2 regions of the Bacillus sp. JZ39 genome follow, and region 2 is predicted to be linked to the other one. Evidence: predicted binding sites of a transcription regulator. Region 2 holds the regulator's gene; the other holds the start of a gene.
What was found. Region 2 encodes NrdR, which represses ribonucleotide reductase genes. Its sites were predicted from a motif close to AACACNATATATNGTGTT; they were not measured.
Positions count from the first base shown of each region.

Region 1: nrdI (class Ib ribonucleoside-diphosphate reductase assembly flavoprotein NrdI) is a predicted target of NrdR. The motif match lies at 12,481-12,498, and genes of this name have one in related genera.

Region 1 is NZ_CP096389.1:1,824,419-1,839,810, forward strand. Features, by position in the region: gene M1D65_RS09185 (beta-ketoacyl synthase N-terminal-like domain-containing protein) at 1-2,446, shown strand, start outside; gene M1D65_RS09190 (cytochrome P450 family protein) at 2,491-3,708, opposite strand; gene M1D65_RS09195 (hypothetical protein) at 3,938-4,294, opposite strand; gene M1D65_RS09200 (MBL fold metallo-hydrolase) at 4,373-5,197, opposite strand; gene aprX (serine protease AprX) at 5,307-6,635, opposite strand; gene M1D65_RS09210 (hypothetical protein) at 6,860-7,093, shown strand; gene M1D65_RS09215 (poly-gamma-glutamate hydrolase family protein) at 7,373-8,080, shown strand; gene M1D65_RS09220 (OsmC family protein) at 8,150-8,602, shown strand; gene ebrB (multidrug efflux SMR transporter subunit EbrB) at 8,616-8,969, opposite strand; gene ebrA (multidrug efflux SMR transporter subunit EbrA) at 8,983-9,300, opposite strand; gene M1D65_RS09235 (hypothetical protein) at 9,435-9,710, opposite strand; gene M1D65_RS09240 (YmaF family protein) at 9,799-10,212, shown strand; gene miaA (tRNA (adenosine(37)-N6)-dimethylallyltransferase MiaA) at 10,312-11,256, shown strand; gene hfq (RNA chaperone Hfq) at 11,296-11,517, shown strand; gene M1D65_RS09255 (YmzC family protein) at 11,714-11,986, shown strand; gene M1D65_RS09260 (hypothetical protein) at 12,068-12,298, shown strand; gene nrdI (class Ib ribonucleoside-diphosphate reductase assembly flavoprotein NrdI) at 12,541-12,933, shown strand; gene nrdE (class 1b ribonucleoside-diphosphate reductase subunit alpha) at 12,893-14,995, shown strand; gene nrdF (class 1b ribonucleoside-diphosphate reductase subunit beta) at 15,013-15,392, shown strand, end outside.
Region 2 is NZ_CP096389.1:2,741,967-2,757,358, forward strand. Features, by position in the region: gene dnaI (primosomal protein DnaI) at 1-151, opposite strand, end outside; gene dnaB (replication initiation membrane attachment protein DnaB) at 179-1,597, opposite strand; gene nrdR (transcriptional regulator NrdR) at 1,712-2,170, opposite strand; gene speD (adenosylmethionine decarboxylase) at 2,443-2,823, opposite strand; gene M1D65_RS14130 (glyceraldehyde-3-phosphate dehydrogenase) at 3,062-4,084, opposite strand; gene M1D65_RS14135 (winged helix-turn-helix transcriptional regulator) at 4,290-4,670, opposite strand; gene M1D65_RS14140 (MFS transporter) at 4,854-6,044, shown strand; gene ytbE (aldo/keto reductase YtbE) at 6,068-6,910, shown strand; gene coaE (dephospho-CoA kinase) at 6,951-7,544, opposite strand; gene ytaF (sporulation membrane protein YtaF) at 7,560-8,192, opposite strand; gene mutM (DNA-formamidopyrimidine glycosylase) at 8,359-9,189, opposite strand; gene polA (DNA polymerase I) at 9,212-11,854, opposite strand; gene phoR (sensory box histidine kinase PhoR) at 12,098-13,837, opposite strand; gene phoP (two-component system response regulator PhoP) at 13,830-14,552, opposite strand; gene mdh (malate dehydrogenase) at 14,764-15,392, opposite strand, start outside.

The sequences.
Region 1 (15,392 bases), 920 kb from region 2:
ACAGGCCAAATCCTTTCAAGCAGATGCAAATGGCTTTGTCAGAAGTGAAGGAGCAGGAGTTCTCATCATTAAACCATTGCAAAAAGCCATTGAAGATTCTGACCATATTTATTCGGTTATTAAAGGTTCAGGTGTATCGCATGGCGGCAGGGGAATGTCACTTCACGCGCCAAATCCGGCCGGCATGAAGGATGCAATGCTGAAGGCTTATCAAGGAGCGCAAATTGATCCCAAAACGGTGACCTATATAGAAGCACATGGGATCGCCTCTCCATTGGCAGACGCGATAGAAATAGAGGCGTTAAAGTCTGGCTGCAGTCAGCTCGAATTGGAACTTCCACAGGAAGTACGGGAGGAAGCGCCATGTTATATCAGCAGCTTAAAGCCGAGCATCGGACACGGTGAACTCGTCTCCGGCATGGCTGCTCTTATGAAGGTCAGCATGGCGATGAAGCATCAAACAATACCAGGCATATCCGGATTTTCGTCTTTGAATGACCAGGTGTCATTAAAGGGCACCCGTTTCCGAGTGACTGCCAAGAATCAGCAATGGGGGGATTTAAGTGACGCTGCAGGCAAAAAAGTTCCGCGCAGAGCGAGTATCAACAGCTATAGCTTTGGAGGCGTAAATGCGCACGTCATTTTAGAAGAATATATTCCTTTACCAAAACCACCTGTTAGTATGAGTGAGAATGGTGCCCACATTGTGGTTCTTTCTGCAAAGAATCAAGACAGGCTAAAAGCAATTGTTCAACAGCAGCTTGACTATGTGAATAAACAACAAGCACTGTCATTACAAGATTATACTTATACACTCCAAACCGGCCGAGAGGAAATGGAAGATCGCCTGGCGCTCGTCGTCCGCAGTAAAGAAGAACTGGTAATCGGCTTGCAAGCCTGCTTAGCAGAAAAAGGCGATAAGCCGAAGAGTTCTGTACCTGTCTTTAGCGGAAATGCAGAAAATGGCTCGTCAGATATCGAAGCCTTGCTGGATGGTCCATTAAGAGAAATGGTGATCGAGACTTTGTTGTCTGAAAACAACCTTGAAAAGATCGCGTTTTGCTGGACAAAAGGGGTGCAAATCCCATGGGAAAAGCTTTATCAAGGAAAAGGTGCCCGCAGAATACCGTTGCCAACCTATCCATTTGAAAAGAGAAGCTGCTGGAACGGCTTTCAAGCAGTAGAGAATACGCCTTCTGTTTCACAGGATGAGCGTATCAACAACAGCAGCGATCATCACATATTAGCAAATGTACTAGGGATGGCTCCGGATGAACTGCAGCCTCATAAGCCATTGCAGGAGTATGGATTTGATTCAATTTCTTGCATACAGTTATTACAGCAATTGCAATCAAAGGTGGACCCTCTCATTGCCTTGACGGAGCTTCAAGCATGCCATACTGTTCAGGACATGATGGACTTGATCGCAAAGAAACAGGAGGATACATCCTTACAAAATGATCAAGCTCGCACGTTTCCGGAATTGATACCGTTAAATGACGGCAAGCGGGGGCGCCCTGTCTTTTGGTTCCATGGCGGAGTAGGAGGAGTTGAAATCTATCAGCAATTTGCACAAAAGAGCCAGCGCCCTTTTTACGGCATTCAAGCCAGAGGATTCATGACTGATTCTGCTCCTTTGCACGGAATTGAACAAATGGCTTCCTATTATATAGAGATCATTCGATCCATACAGCCTGAAGGTCCTTATGATGTAGGCGGATATTCCTTAGGCGGGATGATTGCATATGAAGTCACTCGCCAGCTGCAAAGCCAAGGCCTTGCTGTCAAAAGCATGATGATGATTGACTCCCCATATCGTTCTGAGACAAAAGAGAATGAGGCATCTATGAAAACGTCAATGCTGCAAACAATTAATACGATGCTGGCATCGATTGCGAAACGGGAAAAGCTTACGGATGTTCTCATCAGCCGTGAAGAGGTGGACATAAGCTTAGAGGATGAAGAATTCCTGTCTGAGTTGATTGACTTGGCAAAAGAACGAGGGCTAAACAAACCAAATAAGCAAATACGTGCGCAGGCTCAGCAAATGATGAAAACACAGCGCGCCTATGATTTGGAGTCGTACACTGTTAAGCCTCTCCCTGATCCTGAGACGGTAAAATGTTATTATTTCCGCAACAAAAGCAGGTCCTTCTTTGGTGATTTAGACACTTATTTCACTTTATCAAATGAAAAAGAACCGTTTGATCAAGCTGCCTATTGGGAGGAATGGGAGCGGCAAATTCCCCATTTCCACCTGGTGGATGTCGATTCTAGCAACCACTTCATGATATTAACCGAACCGAAAGCGTCAACAGCCATGTTAGAATTTTGTGAAAAGCTTTATTCAAACAGGGGAGTAGTGAATGCGAATTTCCTTAAGGCTTTCCGAAAGAAACATGAAGCGAGGGAAGAAAAAGAAACAGATGAATTGGTGAAGCGCTGAGAAAACACAAACGCCCCCTCTTTTAAAAGGGGGCGTTTTGAATGTTATTTTGAAAGTGAAACAGGGAGACTTTCTAATCCTCTTAAAAAGACATTTTTTCTCCATTGAATGTCATCAGGTGCAACCGCAAGTTCAATATCAGGAAATCTCTTCAGAAGGGCGTTAAATGCAATGTGGCCTTCCAGCCTGGCAAGAGGCGCTCCTAAGCAGAAATGAATGCCAAAACCGAAAGAAATATGTCTGTTAGGCGACCGATTTATATTTAATATTTCGGGGTTCTCAAAAAAATTCGGGTCGCGATTGGCCGATCCAATGCCTATAAAAATCATGTCTCCTCTTTTGATCGAATGCCCCTTATATGTAAAGTCTTCAATGGCCCACCGATTTGCCATCATAACGACAGGTGAGGTGTATCGCAGCAATTCTTCAACCGCTGTAGCGATCATTTCAGGCTGCTGCTTGAGCTTCTCACATTCCTTCATGTGCTGCAGCAATGCGAGGGTGCCTGAGCCGAGTAAGTTAACAGTTGTTTCAAGGCCGGCTACAACGAGCAAGAACAGCATCGAATAGAGCTCTTTTTCGCTTAACTTGCAGCCGTTTTCCTCAGCATGCACAAGTTTGCTGATTAAATCGTCTTTTGGCTTTATCCTTCTGTCATGGATCAGCTTGGCGATATAATCTTTAAATTCACGAAGAGCCTGATTTGTCAGCTCTCTATTACCTTCAGAGGTATCAACCATCGCATTGGTCCAGATTTGAAACTGTGACCGATCTTCTTTTGGGATTCCCATCAATTCAGATATAACAATAAAAGGCAAAGGGGAAGCGAAGGATTTCATAATATCCGCTTTATTTTCTTTTTCCATTTCATCTAAAAGCTGTTCAGCAATTTGTTCAATGCTGCCGCGCAGATTTTCAATGGTTCGGGGAGTAAATGCTTGATGAACAAGTGATCTCAGGCGGGTATGGTCAGGTGTGTCTTTTGCCAGCATATGATCGGATACAAAATCGATATCTTCACTAACGTTGAGCATTTTGATTTGTTCTTGGTTCATCACATTTTTTACGTCTCTTGTAATTCGATTGTCTTTTAAAAAGGCCATACAATCATCGTATCGGGTAATTAACCAGGCCGGATATGTGGCTCCGAACCGTTTTAATTCAAATCGGTGAATGGGCTCTTCCTCTCTAAATCGCCCTAAAACTGAAAAAGGATTGTGATGAAACTCTTTACCATGCGGATGAAACATCAATTTTTCCATTTGCATTCTCCTCGCCTAATAGGGTAAATAGATGAATCAAATTGCTGAATTAGTTTACAAAAAACAGAATGATTTGAAATGTAATCCTGTCTCTAAAACTATATATCTATTTTAGGAGTCATTCAATAGGGTGAAGAACGAAAAAAGTGAAAAACGGCTCGATATAAAGCAGCGCCTTTGAACGAAAGCTCAAAGGCGCTACGCTGTATTATTTTGATGAAAGTGACTGTCAGCTGTGCTGGATATCAATTGTATATACTGCACGATCTGTTACGACCTTCAATCCTTCGTTTTCTTGGTGAATATGAATGTCACCTAATAAAGGAATCTCATAGGCATTTTGCGGAAGCGGTACATTTCCGTCCTCAGTGAATGTTGTTCCTTCGCCTTCTAAAACAAGCTCTTCTTTCGCAACATAATCATCAGGATGATTCGTACTGCGTATAGCCACTTTTTGAAGGTGGAGAACAATCTGATCCAAGTCTGATATCTCTTCATCATGGGTCAATTCACCTTTTCTAATATCAAGCGTCTGGCCGACTTTTGATTCCAGCCATTGAGAAAGCTGTGTATTCGTGTGTGCCATCAATATTCCTCCTTTTGATTTACACGATACTATTCCCAATTGCTGCATCTTTTACACGGAAAAGAGCCGCCTCACTCTTTATGTATGAAACAATTCGCTGTTGAGAGCCTTGATATAGCGTACGGCAGAAAGCTGGACCGCTTCACTGGCATTTTCTTTGACAACTTTAGAAAAAGCATTGTAAAGCCGGTTGAATTGAAGCGGTTTTACTTTGGCTGCTAATTCTTCAACTTTGGAGGCGGGAAGGGGAATGAGATTTGGGTAGCTGTACATAAAGCTGACCCAGTTTCGGTCCGCCGCAACCGTAATGATATCTCCGGTCAATAGACACCCTTTCCCTTCATTGCCCTTGCTCCAATGCAAAACAGCACCGCCTTTAAAATGTCCGCCCAGTCGGTAAAGGTCCAGTCCCGGCTTTACGTTGAGCGTTTCCCCTGACCAGAAGTGAATGTGATTGCTTGGCCTTGTCACCCATTCTTTATCATCCTCATGGATATAGATCGGCGCCTGAAACGCTTCAGCCCACTCAACCTGAGTAGAGTAATAATGCGGATGAGACAAGGCGATGGCTTGAATACCGCCTAATTCGTTGATTTGGTCAATTGTCTTTTGGTCAAGATATGTCATGCAATCCCACAGCACATTGAAGCCATTATGCTGGATAAGATGGGCTGTTTGTCCAATCGCAAACTCTGGTTCAGTTTTGATGCTGTAAAGATGCTCTTCTTCCTTTTGGAGGATGTTTTGAAGGTTTCCTTTCTCACGCATGTCTTCAAGGGTTGTCCAAGTTTGTCCATCGGGATGAATATACTGTCTTTCATCCTCGCAAATCAGACACGAGTTGGGCGGATCTACAGTCTGTGCATGTTGCACACCGCATGTGTTGCAGATATAATATGGCACTTTCTTCACTTCCTTCATCTATTTTCCATTATTTTACCTTATGATTATGAATATTCAAACAAAAAACCGGCAGTTCTGCTGAAAGAGAATTGCCGGCTTTTGATGATGTTTATTGGCCGGGAACGGAATTTTCTGCGTTGACAGCGCCCGCTCCGTAGATATTCGGATCTTCATCTTTCCATTTGTCCGTGCCGTTTTTCAAAAGCTCTTTTACTTCATCGGGGGTAAGATCCGGGTTTTGCTGAAGAATTAAAGCTGCGATTCCTGCGCAAATCGGTGTTGCCATCGAGGTTCCTGACATTGTAAAGTACTGAGACCCTACACGGCTTGACTTTTGGAGCTTATCAATATAAGAATTCGGAGAGCGAAGGGAAATAATATTAACACCCGGCGCTAAAATATCGGGCTTTTCTTTCCCGTATACTGTCGGGCCGCGGCTTGAGAAGGAAGCGACAGTATCATCATCGCTGCTTGCAGTATTGTTATCGTCAAGCGCACCTACTGTAATCACCTTTTCGCTCACGCCCGGGCTTGCAATGGTCTGCGAATCAGGGCCTGAGTTTCCGGCAGCGACACAGACGACAATCCCTGCGCTCCACGCTTCCTCAACCGCTCTGACTAACGGATCTTCCTGTTCATGATCATATCTAAGGGCATCGCCCCCGAGCGACATGCTAATAATATCAATCGGTTCATCGGGGTTGTCCTCATTATATTGAATACACCACTCAACACCCTCTATAATATCTGCTAACGTTCCTGAACCCTGCTTGTTTAATACCTTTACGCCGATGAGATTGGCTTCCGGTGCAGGTCCGCGGTATTGACCGGAAGAGGATGCACCGCTGCTTGCGACATCACCTGCACAGTGTGTGCCATGACCATTATCATCGTACGGCTCTGTTTTTTGATTGACCATGTCCGCGAATCCGATAATTCTGCCTTCTAGATCAGGATGCGGGTAGATTCCTGTATCGACAACAGCGACAGTAACACCTTTTCCTGTCAGGGTTTGCCCGTTTCTGACGACTTCCTTCGCATGGCTTGCTTCGGTTGCCGTGTCTAAAAGCGCTTTGACTTCGCGGTTTAAATACACTTTACGGATATTGCTGCATTCAGAGAGAAGGGAATGTAATGCTGAAGGAGTAACCTCCGCGCTGCAGCAATTGATTTTGTTGAAGCGGCTTTTTAGCTTGCTGCGTTTTTCTTTTTGCAGCACCTCTCCAGCCATTTGAAAGCCGGTCTCGTGACAGCCTTCCTCAAATTCGATAATGACTGACATTTTTTTTCTGTTTTGCAATTTGGTTTCGAAAAATTTATGCAAGAAGCAAGGAGTCCATTTGAAGGGCTTGTAAAGCTGCAATACGGTTTCCCGTAACGGCCAATCTAGCTTGTGAGCATTTGCTCTCACCATTTGTACCATAGAGTACCCAAACATGTATTTTCCTCCTATTATAAGGTTCTCTGTATACTCTATGAACAGATGATAGGTTTGGTAAGTTTGTTTGTCCTCTATAAGAGACAGACAAGAGTTTGTTTTTCTGAATCTTTCGCATTAGATACGATAGATTCAGAAGTTGAGGAAATCATTGGGGATTGAAAAAGAACGTTTGTTCGTATTATAATGTGATCATATCAAACTGGGAAGGGGAGAGCAACCGTATGAATTTCTACTTGCACCGATCTTTGGAAAGCCAAATGCCAATCAGCATTATATATATGAAGAAAGACGGAACGATTAGTAAAAGAACGATTATTGTGAGACAGAAAAGCAAAACGAAAATCAAAGCATTTTGTTTTTCGAAACAACAGATCAGAACATTTTTATTGGACTCTATCCTCTCCTGTGATTTTGTGAGAACAAATAAGCAAAATCTCTATTCTGCAGGCCGGTAACAGCTGTCCGTCTCAGCAACCGGGCAGCCTGTTACTAAAACCCTCCTTAAACCTATATACATTTATTTGCCAAGTGAGGTTGTTCCTACCTTTTTTGTCTTTCCTCTCAACCTTTTTTCACTCTTATTTGAAATGAACCGCTAATAACCGTGACAATCAATTGATTTTTTGAAACCGGGAACTTTTTCACTGATGATATTGTGTATACAATGGTAAGATAAAACCTATTGGCTAAACCTCATATAATGAACCGCGCCATTCTTATGAAAGGAGTTAAACATGAGAAGATTTTTACTAAATGTCATATTAGTCTTAGCCATTGTCTTGTTCTTGAGATATGTTCATTACTCATTGGAACCAGAACCATCAAATCAGCCAGATACATATTCAAATTTCAGCAGCTTGGCAGAGAATGAGAGCCCAGCCGATTACGATATTTCATATAATGAGAAAAAAGGAAGCAAAGTCTTAATTATGTCTCCGCATGGCGGAAGAATTGAAGGCGGAGTAAGTGAGCTTGTTCGTTATTTCAATAATGAATACTCTACATACCTGTTTGAAGGGTTGAAGTCCCACGATAACCAAACGCTGCACATTACAAGCACCAACTTTGATGAGCCATTGGCAAAAAAGAAAATCAAGGAGCATCAATATGTGGTGGCTTTTCACGGATATAAAGGAGAGAACAAGAATACGCTTGTAGGGGGAACAGACCGAAAACGGGCGAAAATGATTGTGAGAGCCCTTGAGCGGAGAGGGTTTTCCGCTGAGTTAGCGTCGTCTAAAAGCGGTCTTGCTGGATTGAATGCCGAAAACATTAATAACCAAGGGGAAACGGGGCTAAGTATCCAGCTGGAAATCAGCCGTGAGCAGAGAGAAGCATTTTTTGATGATTTTTATTATAAAAATAGAAAATACACAAAGAACAGTGAATTTTATGCTTATGTCAGTGCGATCAAAGGTGTCCTGGAAAAAGAGTATTCGTAACAAGCAGATCAGAAGACAAAATAAGAGAAGATCAGTAGACTGAAATAGGATAAAAAAGGAGGCAAAACAATGGCAGATCATCATTTTTATTTAAAAGCGAATTGGCCGGGTAACCGCAATGATGTCGGTACGATCGAAAGCGGAAACCTGATCACATCGATTTCCATTCCTAAAGAAATGGATGGCCCGGGAGAAGGGACCAACCCAGATGAAATGCTTCTCGGGGCGGCAGCGACCTGTTACATTATTACACTTGCAGCGATGATGGAGAGAAGCGGGCTGGAAAAAGAAGACTTACAGATGGAGTCAGAAGGCATTGTCGACGTCACAAAAGGAGTCTTTACATACAAAAAGATCATTCACCGTCCCTCTGTCGTGCTTAAACATGATGCTTCACAAGACGACGTCGCATTGGCGCACAAGCTTTGTAAAAAAGCGGAGTCGTCATGCATGATTTCGCGTGCAATTCAAGGAAATGTCGAGCTGCAGCTTGAAGCCTCTGTGAAACTGGGTGGAGAATAAAGAAAACAGACGGTCACTCACAGGCCGTCTGTTTTTTATCTTCAGCGTGGGCTTTCGATTGATTTAGCACGACCACGCCTGCAATGACAAGCGTGAGACCGAATACACCTTTTAAACTGATGGTTTCGCCAAAAAGCAAAAACCCGACAATTGCTGTAAGTGCGGTACCAACGCCCGACCATGTTGCATACGCGCTTGATAAGTCAATTGTTTTTAAAGAAAAGCTTAGAAACGTAAAAGCAGAAAGAAATCCGACTATGACTCCGGCAATGGGCCAGGCTTGTGTAAATCCTTCTGAAAGCTTCAGCATCGTGCTCCCAAACACTTCAGATACAATGGCGAGAGCCAAATAAAGCAATCCTCTCATCTTCATCACTCCTTTACTGCCAATTAAGTAACACGACCCCTGATAGTAATAAAAGAATCCCGATAAGCCCTTTGGCATTCAGATCTTCCTTGAACCATTTTACTCCGATCACTGTCGTCAGCACCGTGCCCGCCCCGCTCCAAGTCGCATAGGAGAGGCTCAGGGGAATATGGTTTAAAGTCAGGGACAGCATATAAAAGGCGAGGGAATAGCCAATAACGACCAAAGCACTTGGCTTCCACTTTTTGAAGCCATCAGATACTTTCAGCATGGCTGCTCCTATCGATTCCGAACATATGGCAATCGTGAGGAATATATATCCTATCAACATCATGAATTCTCCTCACTATATTTTTAGATTAGAAAAAACTTCAGCTAGAAAAATATTAGTGTATGCCTATGTATGAGTCAAGAGATTCATTTTCACACACTTAAAAAGACCCCTTTTTAAGGGGTCTTGTGCGTTTAATAATAAAAAGGGAACGGGGCATACGGATAATAGGGGTATCCGCCATACAAATAAGGATTAAATAAAGCGCTTCCTATAAGCCCGCCTGCAAGGCCGCCGATAAACGGTCCTCCAAAAAATCCGAATGGCCGGCCAAACCCATAACCAAATCCGGGTCTTCCAAACCCGTAACCGAACCCGAACGGTCTTCCAAACCCAAATGGTCTCCCGAATCCGAACGGCCTTCCAAATATTCTTGTATCTTCAGGGCTGAAATGCTCTAACTCGTTCATGTTTTCTTTCCTCCTGTAATAAAGTGTAGATGATGCAGTGTATTCACCCTGCCCGGATTTGATTGGGCGAATCGAGGAAAAGGAGGATGTGAACACATTGGGCCTGTATCAGTCTGACTGGTCAAAAGCACCGCCCCACGCACATGCTTATCATGTCAAAACAACGAGAGAACAGGGCCATTATCATCTCATCGAAGGGTTTACTCAGCCGGCAAACGGATCAAATACCGATCAGCATACACATTACTATACAGGGATCACTTCATTTGAAAACGGCCATTTTCATCGGTATTACGGAATCTCAGGACCGGCGATTCCCTTAGCAGATGGCACACATTATCATGAAATCGAAGAAACGACGTATCTGGCCTATAACGAGCCGATTGAGATCCAGTACGGAGGGGTTGTGTACGATCCCGGAGATGACAGAAGAAAAACGCATCGTCATACCCTGAAAGGAAAGACAAGGGAAATTGTCGGCAATGAGCCGCTCGGCTGGTAGAAGGATGTTTACCGATGCAAAAAAAGGGCAAAATGGATAGGTGGTTGTCCATGTTGAATGCTATAATGGGGGGAGATTTATAAAAGAGAGTGATACATATTGAATAATACGAAGCAGCCCGTTGTCATTTTAGTCGGACCGACGGCAGTGGGGAAAACCAATTTAAGTATTCAGCTAGCCAAATCCTTAAACGCGGAAATTATCAGCGGAGATTCGATGCAGATTTATAAAGGGATGGATATTGGAACAGCTAAAATTACCGAACAGGAGATGGAGGGAGTGCCCCATCATCTGATTGACATTTTAGATCCCCAAGACTCTTTCTCTACTGCCGATTATCAAAGCTTAGTAAGAAATAAAATCAGCGAGATTGCAAATAGAGGAAAGCTTCCGATGATTGTCGGCGGTACAGGGCTTTATATACAATCTGTGCTTTACGATTATACATTTACGGAAGAGGCAAATGATCCCGTGTTTCGAGAGAGCATGCAAATGGCTGCTGAGCGGGAAGGCGCTGACTTTCTTCATGCCAAACTTGCTGCAGCAGATCCCGAGGCAGCAGCTGCGATTCATCCGAATAATACAAGAAGAGTCATTCGCGCACTGGAAATTTTACATACGTCCGGAAAAACGATGTCCCAGCATTTGAAGGAACAAAAACGAGAACTTCTGTACAATGCAGTGTTAATTGGCCTGACAATGGATAGAGACACGCTCTACGAAAGAATTAATCAGCGGGTCGATATGATGATGCAGTCAGGCCTTCTTCCGGAAGTGAAACGCTTATACGACAAGAACGTGAGAGACTGTCAATCAATACAGGCGATAGGCTATAAAGAGCTGTATGCATATTTTGACGGTTTTGTGACACTTTCCGATGCTGTCGAACAGCTAAAGCAGAACTCGAGGCGGTATGCGAAACGCCAGTTGACGTGGTTTCGCAACAAAATGCAGGTCACATGGTTCGATATGACACCGCCTGTTGATATGGAGCTGAAAAAAAAGGAAATTTTCACACATATAGCAGGAAAACTCGAACTTTAATCGAAACTGTATGATATAGAGAATCAAGGAGGACGAAACATGAAACCGATTAATATTCAGGATCAGTTTTTGAATCAAATCCGGAAAGAAAATACGTATGTCACTGTTTTTTTGCTGAACGGCTTTCAGTTGCGGGGCCAGGTGAAAGGCTTTGATAACTTTACCGTATTGTTGGAATCGGAAGGTAAGCAGCAGCTTATATATAAACATGCGATCTCAACGTTTGCGCCGCAAAAAAACGTCCAGCTTGAACTCGAATAGATCAAAAAATGCCATGTCAAGACATGAGGAAAGGCTGCCGGGGGTTCCCGGCGGCCATTTTTAACATTCATCCACTTTTGCTCCAAGCTTTTTTTTGTAAGCTGACCATGCCAAGGCATGGTCTTTTTTTATGAGAACAACATACGGAAGTAAAAATGGTATATTATGTATAAAATGAATTTGGGAGTGATCGACCTTGTTTGAAAGTGAAGCAGAACTGAGACGAATCAGGATTGCACTTGTATGGATAGCTGTCTTTTTACTGTTCGGGGCGTGCGGGAATCAAGATACCATTATTGAAACAGACAGCGGCAATTCAGACTATGAAACGCCTCAGCCCACCTCGTTTCCACTTGAACATAACCATTTTGGCGTTATGGAGGACGGCTATATCAAAATTTATGAGTATAATGAGTCCCGCAATGAGGTAAAGCTGAAGAAAGAATACGCGGATGATGAGCTTGAATAAAATTCACAAGCATTCGAATTTACAAAGCGGATGCCAGCCGCTAAACTAAATACAGACACAGATCAAACAGAGGGTGAAAACATGAAGCATAAAGTGATCGTGAATCATTGGGAAGAAATTTGCGAAGATGATTCTTGCTATGAATACGGAACAAGTATCATTGTGAACGGAAAAGAATTAATCAGAGAAGCGTCAATTATCACTGCTTTGAAGGCGGTTTTAGAAGAGATCGGCGCGGATGTTGAAATAGAAGAAACAGTAGAGAGCGAAAAATGCTGTGATAGCTTAAGAAAAAAAAATCTAGACTACTAAGCAGTTTTTTTTCATGTTATGATATACATCGGCTAAAAACGACACCCCGAGTAGGACGAGAGATGATTCTCGTTCTGCTCTCTTTTTTGGGCCCTAATGAGTCTGCCCATTTGCCTGATTTGATCAAAATATGAATTTTTCATAAAAACGAATCTATATATTGTGTTTTTGCTAGAGGGTAGTATACTATATATAGTGTTAGTGATGAGAGATTCATATTTTTTGATAGGTCGTGATAAAACGTGGTACAAATCATATTTGATTCGAAAACAGGGAATGTTCAGCGGTTTGTGAATAAAACAGGCTTTCAGCAGATACGCAAGGTGGACGAAATGGACCACGTGGACACTCCGTTTGTTTTGGTCACCTACACGACAAACTTCGGCCAGGTACCGGCATCAACACAATCATTTCTCGAAAAATACGCCCATCTCTTATTAGGAGTCGCTGCGAGCGGCAACAAAGTATGGGGCGATAACTTTGCAAAAAGCGCCGATACCATTTCAAGACAATATCAGGTGCCGATCTTGCACAAATTTGAACTCAGCGGCACATCTAAAGACGTTGAATTGTTTACTCAGGAGGTAGAAAGAGTTGTCACAAAATCAAGTGCCAAAATGGATCCAGTTAAATAACGAAATCATGATCCAAAAAGATGGGAAATTCCAGTTTGATAAGGATAAAGAGGCTGTACATAGCTATTTTGTAGATTATATCAATCAAAACACAGTCTTCTTTCACGATTTAAAAGAGAAGCTGGATTATTTGGTTGAAAATCAATACTACGAAGAGGAATTCTTAAGCCTTTATTCTTTTGAAGACATTAAAGAAGTGTTTAAGACAGCTTACGCTAAGAAGTTTCGTTTTCCTTCCTTCATGAGTGCGTTTAAATTCTATAATGACTATGCTTTGAAAACGAATGACAAGAAAAAAATCCTCGAGCGTTATGAGGACCGGATCTCAATTGTTGCGCTGTTCTTCGCTAACGGCGACACTGAGAAAGCAAAAGAATATGTAAACCTGATGATCAATCAAGAATATCAGCCGAGCACACCGACATTTTTGAATGCCGGCAGAAAACGCCGCGGTGAACTTGTGAGCTGCTTCTTGCTCGAAGTTAATGATTCTTTAAATGACATTTCAAGAGCAATCGATATCTCCATGCAGCTTTCTAAGCTTGGCGGCGGGGTTTCTCTTAACCTGTCCAAGCTTCGCGCGAAAGGTGAAGCCATTAAAGATGTTGAGAATGCGACAAAAGGCGTTGTAGGCGTCATGAAGCTTCTTGATAACGCGTTCCGTTACGCTGACCAAATGGGACAAAGACAAGGGTCCGGCGCGGCGTATTTAAACATTTTCCACCGCGATATCAATGATTTTCTTGATACGAAAAAGATTTCTGCGGATGAAGATGTGCGTGTCAAAACGCTTTCGATCGGTGTTGTCATTCCGGATAAGTTCGTTGAGCTTGCACGCGAGGACAAAGCGGCTTATGTATTCTACCCGCACACGATTTATAAAGAGTACGGCCAGCACATGGATGAGATGGACATGAACGAAATGTACGACAAGTTTGTCGACAACCCTCGGGTGAAAAAGGAAAAAATCAACCCGCGGAAACTGCTTGAAAAATTGGCGATGCTTCGTTCTGAATCAGGTTATCCATACATCATGTTCCAAGATAACGTCAATAAAGTGCATGCGAATAACCATATTTCCAAGGTCAAATTTTCTAACCTTTGCTCTGAAGTGCTGCAGGCATCTCAAGTTTCTTCATACACAGACTATGATGAAGAAGATGAAATCGGTCTGGATATTTCCTGCAACCTGGGTTCGCTTAACATTCTCAATGTCATGGAGCATAAATCAATCGAAAAGACAGTCAAACTTGCGACAGACTCTTTAACACACGTGTCTGAAACAACTGACATCCGTAATGCGCCTGCTGTAAGACGGGCAAACAAAGCGATGAAATCAATCGGCCTCGGTGCTATGAACCTTCACGGCTACCTTGCGCAAAACGGCATTGCGTATGAAAGTCCGGAAGCGCGTGACTTTGCAAACACGTTCTTTATGATGGTGAACTTCTACTCCATCCAGCGTTCTGCGGAAATCGCAAAAGAGAAGGGTGAAACGTTTGATCAATATGAAGGCTCAACCTATGCGACAGGTGAATACTTTGACAAATACGTTTCTACTGATTTCTCACCGAAATATGAAAAAATAGCTAATCTGTTTCAAGGTATGCATATCCCGACGACAGAGGACTGGAAAAAGCTAAAAGCATTTGTGGCTGAACACGGCATGTATCACAGCTACAGATTATGCATTGCGCCGACAGGCTCTATCTCATACGTTCAATCAAGCACGGCGTCCGTTATGCCGATTATGGAACGGATTGAAGAACGAACATACGGCAACTCAAAAACGTACTACCCAATGCCTGGGCTTGCATCTAATAACTGGTTCTTCTATAAAGAAGCCTACGATATGGACATGTTCAAGGTTGTGGATATGATCGCCACTATCCAGCAGCACATTGATCAGGGAATCAGCTTTACATTGTTCTTAAAAGACACAATGACGACCCGTGATTTAAACCGAATCGATCTGTATGCACATCATAGAGGAATTAAAACCATTTACTATGCAAGAACGAAAGATACTGGGCAAGACAGCTGCCTTTCTTGTGTTGTTTGATTAAAGGAGAGTTTATAGTGACAAAAATTTATGACGCAGCAAACTGGTCAAAGCATGAAGACGATTTTACCCAAATGTTCTATAACCAAAACGTGAAACAGTTCTGGCTTCCGGAAGAGATTGCTTTAAACGGAGATCTTCTCACATGGAAGTACCTCGGGAAAAATGAGCAGGATACTTATATGAAGGTACTGGCCGGACTTACGCTTCTTGATACAGAGCAGGGGAATACGGGGATGCCGATCGTGGCTGAACACGTAGATGGCCACCAGCGGAAAGCGGTGCTGAACTTTATGGCGATGATGGAGAACGCTGTCCATGCGAAGTCGTACTCTAATATTTTCATGACCCTTGCACCGACTGAAACGATCAATGAAGTATTTGAATGGGTTAAACA
Region 2 (15,392 bases):
CGATCATTTTTTGGTCAATCACTTCTTCGTTTTCCTTCAAAAATGCTTGAACATCTTGATCTTTCATGACTTTTTCCTTCATTTGTTCAAGACGTTTTTGGAAATCCGGCCTGCCGGTTACGCCCTGCAGGGAACGGCCGATTGGTTCCATCTATTCCTTCACCCCGCATCTCTGTCTTTAATAGGCAGAGTATTTTTTCAGTTTTTGCATTTCTTCCATCATCTTTTTCTTCTGTTCTTCCAAATCCTGCGGATGCAGCTTCTGCTGTCCGGATTCTGAGTCAGACGCTGTTTCCTTTTCTGTCATCCAATCAGGAAGCTTTTCTTCACGAATCACTTTTTGGTTTCGTTTCGAAGACTTTGTTTTTCCTTCAGCCCATTCAAGATACTGGCGGTTTTCTTCTATTGCGAGCTTCATCGCTTCCCTGACCGTTTTTACCTTTTTGCGTGCCCAATGCGAAGCGATTTTTTGGATATAGTTTTTGGACAGCTTCATGTCGGTTTTCAGCATGACATAATAAATTAACACATTTGTGACGCCTGGCTCGAGCTTCTGTTCGAACATAATTTCTTCTATGATCTTCAGATCAGCTTTTGACGGCTCTGTTCCGTCAGCAATGTCCTGCAGAAGCTTCTTCGGGGAAATCGCCTCAAGCAATGCAATCAGCTTCCCATCCAGAGAATCCTCTTCTGCCGGTTTTTCGCCTTCACGCAGATGCATCGGCTGTGTTTTTTCCACCAAATCGGGCAGCTGTCCGTTTCTTTCAATTTGATACCAGTCGCTCGCCGCTTTTCTTAATGCCTCCGTCGTAATGACGTCACGCTCATCAATTGCGCTCATTACAACATTTTGCATTTGCAAAGGGTCAATTCCGTACAGATAAGAAAGCTTTTTGATTGTGTCCCGCACCTGCTGGGTCATCGCTTTTCTCGGTATCATCGTCTCAGAAAGTCCCGCTAAAAACAAATCAAAATCAAATACATCCTCCGTTATGGTGTAGGACGGAGACTGTCCGACAGAAGTATACTCGGACCCCTCGGCAAGCCTTACCGTTTCCTCCATATCGGATGTGAGCTTCCATTCACTCGGCTGCAGCGATTCAAACGCATGATTAAACGGACGCGTAATGTCCTTCGCATCTTCTGAAATGGCCGGGTGCGTAAAAAATTGTTTTAATTGCTGATATTTCGTTTTTCCGACTCTATTATACAGAAAAACATTCAGCATTCCGTCTTCAAAAAATTCATTCGGTCTGAGCGGCGGAAGGAGTTCATATATAAAGAGGCGCTCCTGCCGCTCGGATTCTTTCATATATACTTTCAGCAATCCGATGCCCTCGAGCTTCCCCTGTTCCTGATGGATCGTTTTTAAGTTGGACTGTGTCATCCCCATCAGCTGTCTATGTGTGGACTCTCCGCCCCACAGACGGTTTTGTTCAAGCTCTCCCCACAATGTCATATAAAGAGAGAATGCAACAGGGCCGATTAAGGGCTGGTACAGTTGTGTAATAATTTGTCTGTCAATATCCTGCAGCATCGATCTGCTTTTAACCACATACGGGTCTACAGGCAGTACATCTTTCCAATAGTCAGCCATACATTCTCAAACCTTCCGAATTTGTTTCTACCTTTCATTTTACACCGTTTCTTATATCTATCAAATGCCAATTTTGCACATGAGAAAAGAGCTAGAAGAATCCTCTTAGCTCTTTTAACGCTCTTTCTTTATTAAGTCTTTTAATTCGTCGATAAAGACGTTTATATCTTTAAACTGCCGATAGACGGACGCGAACCGCACATATGCGACTTCGTCAATCTTAGCCAGCCGGTCCATGACCATTTCTCCGACGAGCTCACTCTTCACCTCGGAGCAGCCTTGATTGCGAAGCTCTTTTTCAATATCAAAGCACATGTCTTCAAGCGTTTTGAGTGAAACAGGCCTTTTTTCACATGCTTTTATGAGGCCGCGCAGCATTTTTTCTCTGCTGAATTCCTCACGCACACCTTCTTTTTTCACGACGATGAGCGGGGTTTCCTCCACTTTCTCAAAGGTCGTAAACCGGTAGTGGCAGGATTCGCACTCGCGTCTTCGGCGAATCGACTTTCCGTCATCCACAGGCCGTGAATCAAGGACTCGTGTTCCGTTATGCTGGCATGAAGGACATTTCAATAAAATCAGCTCCCAACTATATCGTTCCCTGCAATGTATTTTCGGCAGCCTCCGCCTTTTAAAAATAGATGTGACAGCATCTGTCGGGAGAGCCGTTGTTAAATTTGTTTCTATAGCATTAGGTGGTTGTGAAAATCTCCTTCTTATTTTACAAAAAAAATGAAAAAAGAAAAAGCTGACACTCTCGTTTCTTTATAAAAATAAAAGGAGCATAAGCTAAAAAGCGCATAATGGCTTTCTAGCTTCAGCTCCCTTTGTGTTCGCAATTTACTTTATAGTACTTTCGCTTGCGCCTGTTTAATTTGCACAGGCCCCATTCCTCTTGGTATTTCAATGTTTTCTCTTGTATCAGCATGTAATGCCTCTGCAATGTAATCAGCAGCGACATTAGGATCTAAGTCTCCACAAGTATAAACATCAATGCTCGCATATCCGTGCTCAGGAAAACTGTGAATCGTTAAGTGTGATTCAGAAATAATCACAACTCCGCTTACGCCTTGCGGTGCAAATTTGTGAAATGCAACCTCGCGCACCTCAGCACCTGATTTTAGAGCAGCATTTACAAACGTTTTTTCAATAAAATCCATGTCATTCAGCTTATCAAAATCGCATCCCCATAGCTCGGAGATAACGTGACGCCCCATTGTTTCCATAGTCATGGACCCCCCTTAACAAGAATTAAAAAGTGAAATTCCAACAACTGGGTCGGCCATTTACCACGGGGGAAAGTTAGTCCGGAGAGGTCCTAACCCTTTAAGTAATTCCGAAACAGTCTCAAGCAAGAAGTTCACGAAAAATAGTATACTGTGTTTAAGTCTAATTTGCAAGGTGCGTTTTTTCAGAAATATGCTGTTAAGGGTTTTTTCTTTAAAATGTGTCCATGACCTTATTTTATACAGCAGACGGATGTTTCATTCGTGCCGCTACATGGCGGATCAGATCAACAACTCTGCAGGAGTAGCCCCATTCGTTGTCATACCACGCCAGCACCTTTACTTTCCTGTCTTCCATTACCATTGTTGTAAGCCCGTCAATGACCGCTGAATGCGGATTCGTATTATAATCAGTCGAAACGAGCGGTTCATCTGAGTAATCAAGTACACCGTACATCGACGTTTTGGCAGCGCGTTTAAATGCCTCGTTTACTTCTTCAGCCGTAACATCCGTTTTCAGATCAACAACGAGATCAACCAATGAGACGTTCGGAACAGGGACACGCAAGGCGAGGCCGTGAAGTTTTCCTTTCAGATGCGGCAGCACAAGCGAAAGCGCCTTTGCCGCTCCTGTTGTCGTCGGAATGATGGATTCACCGCAAGCCCGCGCCCGGCGCAAATCTTTGTGCGGGTTATCAATATTTTTTTGGTCATTCGTATACGCATGAACTGTAGTCATCAGACCGCTCTCAATGCCAAACTCTTCATCCAGCACTTTTACAACAGGCGCAAGGCAATTTGTCGTGCATGACGCATTTGAAATAATGACATGGCGCTCAGCGTCGAATTGGTCCTCATTTACGCCCATCACAATGGTAACGTCTTCATTTTTTCCCGGAGCGGTCAAAATCACTTTTTTTGCGCCTGCTTCTATATGGCCCATCGCTTTATCTTTAGCATTAAACTTCCCTGTTGCTTCGACAACTATGTCAATATCATATTCCCGCCAAGGCAGCTGTTTTGGATCACGGCTGTTTAACAAAAGCACTTTCTTTCCATTTACGATCAGGCTGTCTTCACCAGCCACAACTTCTTTGTCGTATCTGCCGTGAATTGTGTCATACTTTATTAAATGAGCCAGCGTTTCTGCGGAATAGCTGGCGTTAATGGCCACTACTTGAATTTGATCGTCTAACATCGCTTTTCTAAAAACCATTCTTCCGATTCTTCCAAACCCGTTGATCGCTACTTTTACCTTCATGTTGGACACCCCTTATCAATTATGCCATCCTAATTTGTTACTATCTAAAATTAGTATAACACATTAAAACAAATTCGCCAGTACATATTGATAAAAATCAACGATTATAACGCTAATTTATGATGCATCTTATGTTTTCTTGCACAGAATATCAGGCGTAAGAACCAAAAAGCAGCCAGCGCTCCGCACTGACTGCCCTCATGCTTTATGATTCCTGTTTTAACTTATCATTGAGCACACTTTCTTCTAGCACAGAAAATGTATCCCCGTACACTCTGTTAATATGATTCGCTCCCCAAGCACACAGCATATCTAAAATTCCTTCTAAGCTGCGGCCGTATTCGCTGAGCTCATATTCCACTTTGGGAGGAACTTGATTATATACGATTCGGTTAATGACACCGTCCGCTTCCAGCTCGCGCAGCTGCTGAGTCAGCATTTTTTGCGTGATGTTGGGCATTAGGCGTTTTAATTCGCTTGTGCGTTTTTTTCCGTGCGTCAGATGGCATAAAATGACGCATTTCCATTTCCCTCCAATCACTTCAAGAGTCGCTTCAACAGAAATGTTATATTTTTTCTTCTCCATACAATCCATTCTCCTCACAGGCACCAAAAAGTGACTATAGCACTTCAAAGTACGTACTTTTATTTCTTAACGATATGTTTCATAATCACATTTGCCGGCTGATTTGAATCTGCTCTTTTTTATTTATATAGCTTACTCGGCAGAATTTCAATCATACAACACATCTTACAAAGGAGGAACATCATGACTTCAGCCAATAAAAGTAGTATTCCTGCACTACTGGCTTTGGCCGTAAGTGCATTCGCAATAGGGACAACTGAATTTATCAGTGTCGGCCTTTTGCCGCTCATTGCTGATGACCTGGATATTCCCGTCACGACAGCAGGATTGACCGTTTCCCTTTATGCGCTCGGCGTTACATTTGGGGCACCTATATTAACTTCATTGACCTCAAGCATGTCACGCAAGACACTATTGCTTTGGATCATGTTTATTTTTATTGCCGGTAATACGATGGCAGCAACCGCTTCAAGCATCGGGATTTTACTAGCAGCACGTGTGATATCGGCATTTTCGCACGGTGTGTTTATGTCGATCGGTTCGACAATCGCAGCGGATATTGTCCCGGAAGATAAAAGGGCTAGCGCGATTTCAATTATGTTTACCGGCCTCACTGTGGCAACTGTAACCGGAGTTCCTTTTGGGACATTTATCGGCCAGCAGTTCGGCTGGCGTTTCGCCTTTATGGTCATTATCGCCGTCGGAATCATTGCTTTCATTACAAATGGCATTCTTGTACCGTCCAAATTACGAAAAGGGACGAAAACAACGATGCGGGATCAATTGAAGCTTGTGACAAACAGCCGGTTATTGCTTTTATTTGTCATTACAGCGCTTGGATACGGAGGAACATTCGTTGTGTTCACGTATCTGTCTCCCCTGCTTCAGGAAGTAACAGGCTTCAAAGCCGGGACTGTTGCAGTGATTCTGCTCGGATACGGAATAGCTATTGCTATCGGCAATATGATTGGCGGAAAGCTGTCAAACCGAAATCCAATTGCCGCTTTATTCTATATGTTTATCGTACAGGCAATTGTTCTATTCGTACTGACATTTACAGCCCCGTATCAAGCAGCTGGGCTCATTACCATTCTCTGTATGGGATTGCTGGCCTTTATGAACGTGCCCGGCCTTCAGGTGTATGTCGTCATGCTGGCTGAGCGTTATGTCCCGAGTGCAGTTGACGTCGCATCCGCGATGAATATCGCTGCCTTTAATGCAGGGATCGCGCTTGGGTCATACCTTGGCGGTGTGATCACCGATTCAATCGGATTGATTCATACCGCTTGGATAGGCGGATTAATGGTGGTCGGTGCAGTCATTTTAACAGGCTGGAGCCGCTTGATGGAAAAACGAGATCGGCAGGAAGCCTGACAATTTTAAAGGAGGAAATGAACATGACAACACATTTACAAGCAAAAGCAACACTTCATAATGGGGTAGAAATGCCTTGGTTCGGCCTTGGCGTGTTCCAAGTGGAAGAAGGATCTGAACTGGTAAACGCAGTTAAAACTGCCATTGTTCACGGGTACCGCAGTATTGATACTGCAGCAATCTATGGAAATGAAGCTGGAGTCGGAGAAGGGATTCGGGAAGGCATTGAAGAAGCAGGCATTTCAAGAGAGGATCTGTTTATCACATCGAAAGTATGGAATGCGGATTTAGGCTACGAAGAAACACTCGCCGCGTTTGAAACAAGTCTGTCCAAACTCGGTCTGGATTATTTGGATCTATACCTCATCCACTGGCCTGTAGAAGGAAAGTATAAAGAAGCTTGGAGAGCGCTTGAAACGCTGTATAAAGAAGGCCGCATCAAAGCGATTGGCGTAAGCAACTTCCAAATTCACCATCTTGAAGATCTGATGACGGCAGCTGAAATTAAGCCTATGATTAACCAAGTGGAATTTCACCCGCGCCTCACACAAAAAGAGTTGATAAGATACTGCCAAAATCAGGGCATCCAGATGGAGGCTTGGTCACCTTTAATGCAGGGACAGCTGCTGGATCACCCTGTATTGGCTGACATCGCTCAAACATATAATAAATCTGTCGCACAAATTATTTTGCGCTGGGATCTGCAGCATGGCATTATTACGATTCCTAAATCAACGAAGGAACACCGCATTAAAGAAAATGCAAGCGTATTTGACTTTGAATTAACGCAGGGTGACATGAACCGAATCGATGCACTGAATGAAAACTTGCGCGTCGGTCCTGATCCGGACAACTTTGATTTTTAATGGCAAAAAAACACCGTTCAATATGAACGGTGTTTTTTGATTATGCCCAGCTGTTCATGATTTCATCAAGCTGCCTTTTGGTCTCTTCAAGCGTGCCGCTGTTATCAATGACTTGATCTGCTCTTGCTGTTTTTTCCTCTAAGGGCATTTGAGAGCGGATACGGCTGACTGCTTCTTCTTCCGTCAGCTGATTGCGCTTCATCAGACGTTCCAGTTGAAGCTCTTTTGTCACACTGACCACAATAATTTTATCAACCAATGATTCCAATTTGCTTTCGAACAATAGCGGGATATCCAATACAACAAATGCCTCCCGATTTGCAACGGCTTCATCACGGCGATTGAGCATTTCCTGCCTGACTGCGGGATGAACAATTGCATTTAAAGCGAGACGTTTTTGTTCATTTGTAAATACCAGCGCTCCAAGCTTTTTTCTATCTATATCGCCATTTGAGAGCAGTATGTCTTCACCGAATTCGTCAATGATTTGCCGGTAGGCCGGCATCCCTTTTTCTACCGCTTGTTTTGCAATGATATCTGCATCTATAACTGTTATTCCTTTTTCAATCAGCATATTGGCTACCGTGCTTTTGCCGCTAGCTATTCCTCCCGTTAAACCAATGACTAAGGTCAAGAGATCCACTCCTTTTTACAATTTCCAGAGCCCAATCGTGATTAATAGAAGCCCCGGCAAAAACGCCATTTTATCGATCCATTTCCACTTAGACAGAAAATGGCCGGCATTGATTCCAATTGATACAAACAGCGAGCTCATGATTGCCACGGCGATGCTCATCACAATCGGCGAAAAACCGAGAATGGCTGCGCCTATACCTGCTCCAAAGGCATCAATCGATAAGGCAAATCCCAATAAGACCGCCTCAATTCCGTTGATCACACCCGATTTGTCGATATCCGCACTCATGGGTTTTCTCAAAATATGAATCACAATTCCTAATGACCGAACCTCTAGATTAAGCAGTGTTTTTTCATGCAATAGGTATTCTTTATCTTTTGCCGGTTTGAAAAATTGATACAGAACCCACGCACCGATTCCAACCAATATCAAACCGCCAAGCTTCTCCGTCACATATACAGGAAAAAACTTCGTGAGAAAGCTTCCGATCAGCATGGATATAAACATGACAGCACCGGAACAGCAGGCGATAACCAAAATCGCTTTAAACGGTATTTTCATTTTTCTCAATCCGTACGTAAATCCGACTGAAAAACTGTCCAAGCTGACAGCCAACGCCAGCAGCAGTATAGAAACCATTTGCATATCCGTTTCTTCCTTTCTGTTGGTGCTCTTGTATCAGATGTGAAATGCCCGGGATTCATCACAATCATATATATGGGAAAGTGAAAAATCCGTGTTTCGAAAATGGCATCCTCAATTCCAGAGTTACTGATATATGCACCGACAGCTTGGACAATGAAGCATTATGCTACTTTTTTGTCTGGCACTTTGCGCAAAAATGCGTGCCTCTTCCTCCAACGACAATTTTCGAAATCATCGTTCCGCAATTTTTGCATGGCTCGTCTTTTTTTCCGTACACAAAATGCTGCAGCTGGAACATTCCGATTTCCCCTTGGGAGTTGATATAAGAACGGACTGTGCTTCCGCCCGCATCAATCGCCTCCTGCAGAGTGTTTTTGATTTCAGCGTGAAGGGTTTTGATTGTTTTATCTGATAATTGATTTGCTTTTGTCTCGGGATGGACACCTGCTCTGAAAAGAGCCTCATCCACATAAATGTTCCCGAGTCCAACTACCGTTTTTTGATCCAGTAGGGCAGTTTTGACAGCGCGGTTTGTTTTCGCAAGCCGTTCTTTTAAATACGCACTTGTAAATTCTTCTGCATCCGGCTCCGGACCTAACTGAGAAAGCGGGAGCTCGCCCGCTTCTTCTCCCGGTTTAAATAAGTGCATGGTTCCAAATTTCCGCACATCCCTGTACCGGAGCTGGGTTCCATCCGTCATCGTGAATATGACATGCACGTGTTTATCGTCAGGCTCCTCGGCTTGATGAAGACCGTATTTTCCTTCCATTCGAAGGTGAGAAACCATAACATAATGATCTAAATGAAACAGTAAAAACTTTCCCCGTCTTCCGATGGACTGTATCGTTTCTCCTGCTAGTTTTCGCGCAAATTCCTCCGGTTCGGCAGGCCGTTTGATGATATTCGGCCATCTGATCTCTACCGATTTGATTGTTTTTCCCTTTACAAGCCCGGTCAGAGTGCGCCGGACCGTCTCAACCTCTGGTAATTCCGGCACATCCATCACTTCCTATCTCTGTTTATTTCGCATCGTACCAAGATGGGCCTGATGCAAAGTCCACCTTTAACGGCACATCTAATGCAAGCGCATGCTCCATCACTTCAGGAACAAGCTTTTCAAGAATTTCAATTTCTTCCTTTGGCGCCTCAAAAATCAATTCATCGTGTACTTGAAGCAGAAGCCTTGCTTTCAACTGTTTTTCTTTCAGCTTGGCAGCCATGTCAATCATGGCTTTTTTGATAATATCAGCGGCGCTTCCTTGAATCGGCGTATTCATGGCCGTCCGCTCCGCAAAACCTCGGATATTAAAGTTCCGGCTCGTCAGCTCAGGGATGTAGCGGCGGCGATGCATAAGCGTTGTTACGTATCCTTTTTGCTTCGCTTCCTGTACTGAATCTTCCATGTATGCTTTTACGCCTTGGAAGCTTTCCAGATAGCGGTCGATAAATGCTCCCGCTTCCTTCCGGGTAATGCCGAGGTTCTGTGACAGACCGTAATCGCTGATCCCGTATACAATGCCAAAGTTGACCGCTTTCGCCTGGCGTCTCATCGCAGATGTCACTTCATCCTTAGCGACATGGAACACATCCATTGCCGTTTTCGTGTGAATATCCATATCATTTGTAAAAGCTTCGATCAGATTATCATCCTTTGAAATATGGGCAAGCACCCGCAGCTCGATTTGTGAATAATCGGCTGCAAAAATGAGCCAGTCTTTTTCAGACGGCACAAAAGCTTGGCGAATTTTCCGCCCTTCCTCAAGCCTGATCGGAATGTTTTGCAGGTTCGGATCAGTCGAGCTGAGACGGCCAGTTTGCGTTAAGGCCTGGTTAAATCGCGTGTGCACTTTATGCGAATCCGGTCTCGTCACCTTTAAAAGCCCTTCGATATATGTTGATTGAAGCTTGCCAATTTGTCTGTACTGTAAAATATAGTCGACAATATCATGCTTGTCAGCCAGCTTTTCAAGCACATCGGCAGACGTAGAATAGCCTGTTTTCGTTTTCTTTACGACAGGAAGGCCGATCTTTTCAAATAAGATGACGCCTAGCTGTTTCGGAGAATTGATGTTAAACGGCTCTCCCGCAATCTCATGGATTTTTTCTTCATATTCCTTCAGCTTCGTACCCAGTTCTTCACCCATCCGTTTTAAACGGTCAACATCGACTTTGACGCCAGTTGATTCCATTTCGCCGAGAATAAGCGCAAGAGGCATTTCCAGCTCTTCAAACAGTTCAAGCTGGTCGTTGTTTTCCAGCTCCTGAACGAGCTTTTCCCGAAGGCTTTGAATCGCTAACGCTTTGCGGCCAAGGTGCTCAGACAGTACGTCTTCTGACGGCACTGCTCGTTTTGCTCCTTTTCCATAAACTGATTCATCACTTGAAACGATATGCAGGCCGTAATCCTTAGCCACACTCGCAACGTCGTCATATGAATTGCCCGGGTTGATGATATAAGCCGCAAGGAGCGTATCAAACTCGGCTCCTTTCAGCTCAATGCCCTGCCAGCGCAAAGCGACAACGGCCCGCTTGCTGTCGAAGACCCATTTCTTCTGCTCGTCATTTTCCACCCATTCTTTAAACACCTCAGACTCAACGGCAATGTCTTTCGGAATGAAATAAGCTCCCGTTTCATTTACGATCGAAAATCCGAGGATCGGCTCTTCATGATAATTATCGCCAATCTGTTCAACGACAAATGCGGATGGAGAAACCAATATATCGCTTGTCACGTCTGTGACTGTTTTGACATTAATGTCTTCCAACGATTGATCCTGTTCTGCTTCTGCACTGTCTTCTCCAAGCCGTTCAAGAAGCGTGTTGAAGCCAAGATCTTTAAAGATGGCAATGACCTGTTCACGATTAAAGCCTTGATATTCCAGGCCGGAAACAGATACCTCAATCGGAGCATCCGTCATAATTGTCGCAAGCTCCTTGCTCATCAATGCCTGATCCTTAAACTCCTCAAGCTTTTCCTTCAATTTCTTTCCGCTCACCTCGTCAATGGACTCCAGCAGCTTTTCAACGGAATCAAATTGTTTTAAAAGCTTAATCGCAGTCTTTTCTCCGACGCCGGGCACACCCGGAATATTATCTGAGGAATCGCCCATCAGACCCTTCATGTCAATGATTTGTTCAGGCGTAAGCCCATATTTCTCTTTGACATGCTCCGGTGTGTAAAATTCAACATCGGTAATTCCCTTTCTCGTAATGGCAACTGTCGTTTTGTCCGTTGCCAGCTGGGTTAAATCCTTATCTCCTGAGAAAACCTTAACTTCAAATCCGTCTTTTTCAGCCGATTTGGCCAGTGTGCCGATAATATCATCCGCTTCATATTGTTCCAGTTCATAGCGGCTGATCTGGTAGGCATCCAGCAGCTCGCGGATAAACGGCATTTGTTCGGAAAGCTCAGGCGGGGTTTTCTGTCTGCCGCCTTTATATTCTTTAAATGTGCCGTGACGAAATGTTGTTTTCCCGGCATCAAACGCAACCAGCATGTGCGTCGGTTTTTCATCCTCAAGCATTTTCATCAAAATCATCGCAAAGCCGTATACAGCATTCGTATGAACACCTTTATCATTGCTTAACAGCGGCAATGCAAAAAACGCCCGGTAAGCCAGACTGTTTCCGTCTACAAGCACTAATTTTTTTCGTTCCGTCATTCAATTTCCTCCTAAGAAGCCTCAGGCTTCCATTCATCTCTTACATAGTCATTAGCTCCTCTTATTTTAACAAAGTTCAATTTGAAAGGAAAATACGTGAACTATAAGAGAAGACACAAAAAAGGACGGGAACACAAATAGGTTCCCGCCGTCAAAATTGGCTCCTTGGATGAAGGGGTTCTACTACATCCTACCAGCATAGGTTTAACAGTGCATGAAGATATTGTTAAACCTTTGTAAACATTAGGCGGACTTTTCAGCGGCCCGTTTCAGCGTCACGGTAAAGACAGTTCCCCGTCCAAGCTCGCTTGTGACATCAATTTTCCCTTCATGAGCCTCTATTAAATGCTTGACAATCGCAAGGCCCAGCCCTGTTCCGCCCGAATTCCTGCTTCTGTCTTTATCTACGCGGTAAAAGCGTTCAAAGATTCGCGGAATTTCTTCTTTCTGAATTCCGATTCCAGAATCGGCAACCTCAATCTGAATGTCTTTTTCTCTGGGTTTTACATTGATAGCCACGGAGCCCCCCTCAGGCGTGTAGGTTAACGCATTGTTTACGAGATTAAGAAATACCTGTTTCAGCCTGTACGGGTCACCAGATACATATTGAGGGTCTTTCGGGACATTCAGGTGCAAGGAGATGCCTTTCTCATCCGCTTTATGCTTCAGAAGCGTTTCTATCTCACCAAGCATTTTGGCCGGTTCAAACGTTTCGATACTGAGCGTGAAATTTTGCTGCTCGATTTTTGAGAGATCAAGCAAATCCTGAACCAAAGACTGAAGCCTTTCGCTTTCCTTAAGAATAATAGAGAGAAATTCAGAAAGCGCCTCTTTGTCCTCCATCGCCCCATCCAATAACGTCTCCGTAAACCCTTTTATGGACGTAATCGGTGTTTTCAGCTCATGAGAAACATTGGCCACAAAATCCTTCCTCATCTGCTCTAATTTCTTTGTTTCCGTCATGTCATGGAAAACGAGCACAATTCCTTTCCATTCATCGTCCGGCCCCATAATCGGAACGCCGTCCACTTCAAAATAACGCCGTTCTATTTTGATCGGAAGTCTTAACAGCTTGCATTTCTTTGTCTCCGTCATAAAAATGTCTTCGACAAGCTGGATCACTTCTTCATGTTCAAATGCATCGTGATAAAGACGGCGCAGCATATGATTCGGATTGATATGAAACTGCTTGGCGTAAGATCTGTTTACGAGATTAATAAAGCCTCTTCCGTCGATCATAATCAGCCCGGAGCCAATGTTTTCAATGACTGTCAGCAGCCGATCCCGCTGCATTTCCTGCGTTCGCGTCATTTCCATCAGATCAATGGCAAGGCTGTTCATCGCATGTCCTAGCTTATCAGAACGCCTAATATAGCCGCCGTACGTCCGTGCATCGTAGTTGCCCTTAGAGAGTTCTGTGGCTACATTTGTCGCTGACTCAATTGACCTTTTATAACGTGAGGTCATGCTGGAATAAAAATAAACAATGACGATAAATGCGGTACAAAGACTGGCCGTCAGCATCCCCCACAATTCGCCTTTTAAGCCGTCGCTTTTTTCAGAGGCGGAAAGCAGCACATATCCTGTTTTTTCACCTTCGCTTCTAAGTGAAAGTCCGTAATAAAGCTTGTTATCTGTTGTTGACAGAATCCCCTCATGGCCAGAAACAAGCGCCTGCACCTTTTGGGAATCAGCCGCTCTCCCGTTTGACCCATACAGCACCTTGCCGTCTGTATCAATAACGGATGCGCTCACATCAAGCGCGCCGCCTGCATCTTTAATGATTTTCTCATTTGCTTGATTATTCAGATTGCCGGCATCAAGAAGCGAAGCCAAGTATTTTGCTTCTTTTTCAATGTGTTCCTCTGCTTTCCTTTGATCAGATGTTTCAAAAAGCTGCTGTAAAAACAGCCCGAGAACACAAAACACCAGAATCATACAGACAACGAATACAGAAAAAAGGCGCACACGGTATTTATTCATTCATTTTTGGCTCCTCCAGTTTATACCCCAATCCCCTAATCGTTTTAATGTAGATCGGTTTTTTGGTATTGTTTTCAATTTTGTCGCGAAGATGGCTGATGTGCACATCAACAATTCTCGTATCTCCGGCAAAATCATAATTCCAGACTGCGCTCAGCAGCAGGTCTCTTGTCAGAACTCTGCCTTTATGTCTGCCTAAATAGAGCAGCAGTTCGAATTCTTTCGGTGTCAATTCAAGCTGACTTTCTTTAAAGTACGCTTCATAATGATCAGGCAGGATTTTCAGATCGCCGATTACGATCTGGCCTTCCATTTCATCGTTCTTCATCTCACTAGAGGGCGCAGCCATTTCCGAACGCCTTAAAATCGCTTTGACTCTCGCATTTACTTCCCTTGGACTGAACGGCTTGGTCATATAATCATCAGCACCGAGCTCAAGCCCTAATACTTTGTCGAATTCCTCATCCTTCGCTGTCAGCATTAAAATGGGAAACATCAGTTTTTGCTGTCTCAGCTGCTTGCATACTTCGATTCCGTCCAATTTTGGAAGCATCACATCAAGCACAATCAAATCAGGCTTCTCTGTTTCCGCTTTTTTGAGTGCTTCTTCCCCATCCGAGGCGGTAATGACATCATAGCCTGACCGTTCCAAATTGTACTGTAAAAGAGTAACAATAGATTCTTCATCATCCACAACTAAAATTTTCTTGTTCATGCTGTGCCTCCAGTATTATAATTCCCCGACATCCTATTTCTCTATTTTATGTCATCTTAACATGTTTCATGATTTTATTTTAGCGAAAGCAGGACATTCCGACAATTCGCCTTTTACATCATTTTTAAAAGAAATAAAGATGTATATGATAGCGCTTTCATTTATAGTAAAAAGAGAAAGGCTGTATTAAGCAAGCCTTTCTCTCTTTTTATTAGGATAATACTTTCATGACATTTTTGACAGATTCAACTGATTTATTCAGCTGCGCTCTTTCATAGTCTGTCAGTTCAAGTTCAATGATTTGCTCAAGACCGTTGCCGCCTACAATTGTAGGAACACCAAGGTAGATGCCTTCATAGCCGTATTCCCCTTCAAGATAAGCAATTGTAGGAAGAACGCGGCGCTGATCTTTCAAGATCGCTTCGACCATTTCAGTCAGAGAAGCCGCAGGCGCATAATACGCGCTTCCGTTTCCAAGAAGATTCACGATTTCGCCTCCGCCTTTTCTAGTGCGCTCCACAATTGCGTCAATCCGTTCTTTCGGAATAAGAGTTTCAAGCGGGATACCGCCAGCATAAGAATAACGCACAAGCGGCACCATATCGTCACCGTGTCCGCCGAGTACGAAACCAGTCACATCTTTCACTGACAGGTTTAATTCCTCTGCCACAAATGTTCTGAATCTTGCCGTATCAAGCACACCGGACTGGCCGATTACCCGCTCTTTAGGGAAGCCTGATTCTTTGTACACCGCGTATGTCATTGCATCAACAGGATTTGTCAGCACCACAATAATAGAGTCAGGAGAATATTTCACGATTTCCCGGGTAACGCTTCTCA